DNA from 2 places in the Scandinavium sp. UTDF21-P1B genome. Region 2 is predicted to be linked to the other one. Evidence: predicted binding sites of a transcription regulator. Region 2 holds the regulator's gene; the other holds the start of a gene.
The links. The regulator CRP, encoded in region 2, controls carbon source genes, mostly activating them, when cyclic AMP is high. The targets are predictions, from matches to a motif close to ATGTGANNNNNNTCACAT.
Positions count from the first base shown of each region.

Region 1: the regulator CRP is predicted to act here: its motif matches at 1,476-1,493, upstream of yrbN (protein YrbN).

Region 1 is NZ_JBFLVD010000014.1:98,185-101,468, forward strand. It holds gene pnp (polyribonucleotide nucleotidyltransferase) at 1-401, shown strand, start outside; gene nlpI (lipoprotein NlpI) at 509-1,393, shown strand; gene yrbN (protein YrbN) at 1,500-1,580, shown strand; gene AB1287_RS11250 (DEAD/DEAH family ATP-dependent RNA helicase) at 1,573-3,284, shown strand, end outside.
Region 2 is NZ_JBFLVD010000018.1:296,996-300,279, reverse strand. It holds gene AB1287_RS16515 (phosphoribulokinase) at 1-426, shown strand, start outside; gene AB1287_RS16510 (OsmC family protein) at 521-925, opposite strand; gene crp (cAMP-activated global transcriptional regulator CRP) at 1,232-1,864, shown strand; gene AB1287_RS16500 (YccS/YhfK family putative transporter) at 1,924-3,284, shown strand, end outside.

The DNA of each region.
Region 1 (3,284 bases), on a different contig from region 2:
TGACGGAAGAAACCGGCACCACCATCGAAATCGAAGATGACGGTACCGTTAAAATCGCAGCGACCGACGGTGACAAAGCGGCCTACGCCATTCGCCGTATTGAAGAGATCACTGCTGAAATCGAAGTGGGTCGTATCTACAACGGTAAAGTGACTCGCATCGTCGACTTCGGCGCATTCGTGGCGATCGGTGGCGGTAAAGAAGGTCTGGTTCATATCTCTCAGATCGCCGATAAGCGCGTTGAGAAAGTGACTGACTATCTGCAGATGGGTCAGGAAGTACCGGTGAAAGTTCTGGAAGTTGATCGCCAGGGCCGCGTACGTCTGAGCATTAAAGAAGCGACCGAGCAGACTCAGCCTGCGGCCGCGCCGGAAGCACCGGCAGCGGAACAGGGCGAGTAAGGTTGCCGTTAGCCCTCCGCCATTGCGGAGGGCGTATCCCGGGCAGGACGCTTGTTAGCAGCCGGGGAACAGGACGTTCATCCAATTGTTGTCTTCGGGAGTGGGAAATGAAGCCTTTTTTGCGCTGGTGTTTCGTTGCGACAGCACTCACGCTGGCAGGATGCAGCAACTCTGCCTGGCGTAAGAGTGAAGTTCTGGCGGTACCATTGCAACCGACTTTACAGCAGGAAGTGATTCTGGCCCGTATGGAACAGATTCTTGCCAGTCGGGCTTTAACCGATGATGAACGCGCACAGCTTTTATATGAGCGCGGAGTGTTGTATGATAGTCTCGGTTTGAGAGCACTGGCGCGTAACGATTTTTCGCAAGCGCTGGCTATCAGACCCGATATGCCTGAAGTATTCAATTACTTAGGCATTTATTTAACGCAGGCAGGCAATTTTGATGCTGCCTATGAAGCGTTTGATTCTGTACTTGAGCTTGATCCAACTTACAATTACGCATACTTAAATCGCGGCATCGCATTGTATTACGGTGGTCGTGATAAGTTAGCGCAAGATGATCTGCTGGCGTTTTATCAAGACGATCCCAATGATCCTTTCCGTAGCCTGTGGCTTTACATCGTTGAGCAGAAGCTCGATGAGAAGCAGGCTGTTGTAGCGCTTAAGCAGCGCTTCGAAAAATCGGACAAAGAGCAATGGGGATGGAACATTGTCGAGTTCTACCTCGGTAACATTAGCGAAGCAACGCTGATGGACAGACTGAAGGCAGACGCAACGGATAACACCTCGCTCGCTGAGCATCTCAGTGAAACAAACTTCTATTTAGGTAAGTACTACCTAAGTCTGGGGGACAAGGACAGCGCTGCGGCACTGTTCAAACTGGCGGTTGCTAACAACGTTCATAACTTCGTTGAGCACCGATACGCATTGTTGGAATTAGCGCTCTTGGGCCAGGAGCAAGATGACCTGGCAGAATCGGACCAGCAATAGCTGACGAACAAATCAGCCCATAATCTTTTTTGATTGCCATCACCTTCACGGGTGAGGGCTTTATTGTTCGTTAATCCACCTAATTTGAGCCGGTTCACACTTTTCAATGAAAATGACCCTAAGTTTTCACGATGAGTTATGTAGACTGGCCGCCATTGATTTTGAGGCACACGTACTACATGGCTGAATTCGAAACCACTTTTGCAGATCTGGGCCTGAAGGCTCCTATCCTTGAAGCCCTTACCGATCTGGGTTACGAAAAACCATCTCCAATCCAGGCTGAGTGTATTCCTCACCTGCTGGGTGGCCGCGACGTTCTGGGTATGGCCCAGACCGGCAGCGGGAAAACTGCAGCGTTCTCTCTTCCGCTGCTCAACAATCTTGATCCTGAGCTGAAAGCACCACAGATTCTGGTGCTGGCACCGACCCGCGAACTGGCGGTACAGGTTGCTGAAGCGATGACGGATTTCTCCAAACACATGCGCGGCGTAAACGTGGTTGCCCTTTACGGTGGCCAGCGTTATGACGTGCAGTTACGCGCTCTGCGTCAGGGCCCACAGATCGTCGTCGGTACGCCGGGTCGTCTGCTGGATCACCTGAAACGCGGCACTCTGGACCTCTCTAAGCTGAGCGGTCTGGTTCTGGATGAAGCTGACGAAATGCTGCGCATGGGCTTCATCGAAGACGTAGAAACCATTATGGCGGAGATCCCGGAAGGTCATCAGACCGCGCTGTTCTCCGCAACGATGCCGGAAGCTATCCGTCGCATTACCCGTCGCTTCATGAAAGAGCCGCAGGAAGTTCGCATTCAATCCAGCGTAACGACCCGCCCTGACATCAGCCAGAGCTACTGGACCGTCTGGGGCATGCGTAAGAACGAAGCGCTGGTGCGTTTCCTGGAAGCAGAAGATTTTGACGCGGCGATTATCTTCGTTCGTACCAAAAATGCGACCCTGGAAGTGGCTGAAGCGCTGGAGCGCAGCGGTTACAACAGCGCCGCGCTGAACGGTGACATGAACCAGTCCCTGCGTGAGCAGACTCTGGATCGCCTGAAAGACGGTCGTCTGGACATCCTGATCGCGACCGACGTTGCGGCTCGTGGCCTGGACGTTGAGCGTATCAGCCTGGTGGTTAACTACGATATCCCTATGGATACCGAGTCTTACGTTCACCGTATCGGTCGTACCGGTCGTGCGGGTCGTGCTGGCCGTGCGCTGCTGTTCGTTGAGAACCGCGAGCGTCGTCTGCTGCGCAACATCGAACGTCTGATGAAGCTGACCATTCCTGAAGTCGAACTGCCAAACGCAGAACTGCTGGGCAAACGTCGTCTGGAAAAATTCGCGGCCAAAGTACAGCAGCAGCTGGAAAGCAGCGATCTGGATCAGTACCGTAACCTGCTGACCAAAATGCAGCCGGAAGGCACTGAAGGTGAACTGGATATGGAAACCCTGGCCGCAGCGCTGCTGAAAATGGCCCAGGGCGAACGTACCCTGATCGTTCCACCAGATGCGCCGATGCGTCCTAAGCGTGAATTCCGCGATCGTGACGATCGTTTCGAACGTCGTGGCGACCGTAACGATCGTGGCCCGCGTGGCGATCGTAACGGTGAAGAGCGTCCGCGTCGTGAACGTCGTGACGTGGGTGATATGCAGCTCTATCGCATTGAAGTGGGTCGTGATGACGGTGTTGAAGTGCGTCACATCGTTGGTGCTATCGCGAACGAAGGTGACATCAGCAGCCGTTATATCGGCAACATCAAGCTGTTCGGCACTCACTCTACTATCGAACTGCCGAAAGGCATGCCGGGCGAAGTACTGCAGCACTTCACGCGTACCCGCATCCTGAACAAGCCGATGAACATGCAGCTGCTGGGTGATGCACAGCCTCACAG
Region 2 (3,284 bases):
GATTTGCTGGTCGGCGTCGTGCCTATTGTGAACCTCGAGTGGATCCAGAAACTTACCCGCGATATGAGCGAGCGCGGGCATTCGCGTGAAGCGGTAATGGATTCCGTCGTCCGCTCCATGGAAGACTACATCAACTTCATTACCCCACAGTTTTCCCGCACGCATATCAACTTCCAGCGCGTACCGACAGTAGATACCTCAAACCCGTTTGCCGCCAAAAGCATCCCGTCGCTGGATGAAAGCTTTGTGGTGATCCATTTCCAGAACCTGGGCGACATTGATTTCCCCTGGCTGCTGGCGATGCTGCAGGGCTCATTCATTTCTCACATGAATACATTGGTGGTGCCGGGCGGGAAGATGGGGCTGGCGATGGAGCTGATTATGACGCCGCTGGTCGAGCGGTTAATAGAAGGTCGGGCGATATAAATTGCAAAACCTTCTCTGAAGAGAAGGTTTTTAATGTTTGCTCCCTCTCCCACGGGGAGAGGATCGGGGTGAGGGCATCAGGCCGTAGAGGGCATTACCCTTCCACCACTTCAAACGAGTGGGTGATTTTCGCCGCTTTCTCCAGCATCAGCGCCACAGAGCAGTATTTTTCCGCAGACAGATCCACCGCACGCGATACCGCAGCTTCTTTCAGATCTTTACCGGTCACGATGAAGTGCAGGTTGATGTGGGTAAACAGGCGCGGCGCTTCCTCGCGACGCTCTGAAGTGAGCTTCACTTCACAGTCCGTCACGTCATGACGGCCCTTTTGCAGGATGGAAACAACGTCTATCGCACTGCACCCCCCTGCTGCCATCAGCACCATTTCCATCGGGCTTGGCGCTTTATCCCCGGAGTTGCCGTCCATCAGGATCTGGTGGCCAGAAGCTGACTCACCGAGGAAGGTTAAGCCTTCAACCCATTTCACACGCGCTTGCATAATTGTTAACTCCAGAGTTGCAATTTTCCTGACAGATTACGCGCACATAACAAATCTCGCAACGGAAGGCGACGTGCGTCATGCTGAAGCGAGACACCAGGAGACACGCGGCAAAAGCTATGCTAAAACAGTCGGGATGCTACAGTAATACATTGAAGTAATGCATGTATGCAGAGGACATCAGACAACAGGCTGCAGTCAAATCCGACAGCCGACTTCCCAGGTACAGGGAAGGATATGAATGCAAAGCCAGTGGCAGTGTCGTGTCTGCCGCTGGAGTCAGCTTATAACAGAGGATAACCGCGCATGGTGCTTGGCAAACCGCAAACAGACCCTACCCTTGAATGGTTCTTGTCTCATTGCCATATTCATAAGTACCCCTCCAAGAGCACGCTGATTCACCAGGGTGAAAAAGCAGAAACGCTGTACTACATCGTGAAAGGCTCTGTGGCAGTACTCATCAAGGACGAAGAAGGCAAAGAGATGATTCTCTCTTACCTCAACCAGGGCGATTTCATCGGTGAGCTTGGCCTGTTCGAAGAAGGCCAGGAGCGTAGTGCATGGGTCCGGGCGAAAACCGCCTGTGAAGTGGCTGAAATTTCCTATAAAAAATTCCGTCAGCTTATCCAGGTGAATCCGGATATTCTGATGCGCCTCTCTTCTCAGATGGCACGTCGCCTGCAGGTCACTTCTGAAAAAGTAGGTAACCTTGCCTTCCTCGACGTTACCGGTCGTATCGCGCAGACGCTGTTGAACCTGGCAAAACAGCCCGATGCCATGACCCACCCGGACGGTATGCAAATCAAAATCACCCGTCAGGAAATCGGTCAGATCGTGGGCTGCTCCCGTGAAACCGTTGGCCGTATCCTGAAAATGCTGGAAGATCAGAACCTGATCTCCGCGCACGGCAAAACCATCGTCGTTTACGGCACCCGCTAAGTTCGCTTGACGGCGTATTGCTCCTGCAGTACGCCGTTTTTGTCTCTACTGCTATTGCTATGTGGCGCAGGCTAATTTATCACCCGGAAATTAACTACGCACTGCGGCAAACCCTGGTGTTATGCACCCCTGTGGCTATCGGCCTGGTGCTGGGGTATCTCAAGTACGGTCTGCTGTTCTCCTTAGTCCCGGCCTGCTGCAACATTGCCGGTCTCGACACGCCCCACAAGCGCTTCTTTAAACGCCTGATTGTTGGTGGTTCGCTGTTTGCCGGATGCAGCCTGGCGGTACAGCTGCTGCTGGCACACACCGTGCCGCTGCCCTTAATTCTGACCGTCCTGGCAATGACCCTGGGCGTTACCGCCGAAATCAGTTCGCTGCATGCGCGTCTGCTGCCCGCATCGCTGATCGCCTCGATTTTTACGTTGAGCCTCGCGGGTAACATGCCTGTCTGGCAGCCGCTGCTTATCTACGCGCTGGGCACGCTGTGGTACGGGCTGTTTAACTGGTTCTGGTTCTGGATGTGGCGCGAACAGCCCCTGCGCGAGTCCCTGAGCCTGCTTTACCGCCAGCTGGCCGATTACTGCGAAGCCAAATACAGCCTGCTGACCCAGCACACCGATCCGGAAAAAGCGTTGCCACCGCTGCTGACTCGCCAGCAAAAGGCCGTTGATCTCATTACCCAGTGCTATCAGCAGCTGCATATGCTCGCCGCTAACAAAAACCACGATTATAAACGCCTGCTGCGCGCCTTTCAGATGGGGCTCGATTTACAGGAGCACATCTCCGTCAGCCTGCATCAGCCCGCCGAGGTGCAAAAGCTGGTCGAGCGTAGCCACGCCGAAGCGGTGATCCGCTGGAACGCACAAACCATCGCCGCACGTCTGCGGGTGATGGCCGATGACATTCTGTATCACCGCTTTCCGCTACGCTTTAGCATGGATAAGCAGATCGGCGCGCTGGAAAAGATCGCCCGCCAGCATCCGGATAATCCCGTCGGGCAGTTTTGCGTCTGGCACTTTGGCCGCATTGCGCGGGTACTACGCATGCAAAGACCGCTCTACCCACGCAACCTGATGGCTGATAACGAGCGACGCCTGCCGCTGTTTGCCGCGCTGAAAAGTTATCTGTCACTAAAATCAGCTGCACTGCGCAATGCGGCGCGCATCAGCGTCATGCTGAGCATCGCCAGCCTGATGGGGTCCGCGTTGCACCTGCCCAAACCTTACTGGATCCTGATGACGGTTCTTCTGGTCACGCAGAACGGCTACGGCGCAACGAGGGTACGAATTTTTCACCGCGCAGCAGGCACGCTTGCCGGGCTGACCATCGCCGGTATCACATTGCACTTTCATGCCCCTGAAGGCTACGCGCTGGCGGCCATGCTGATTATTACGCTGGTGAGCTATTTGATTATCCG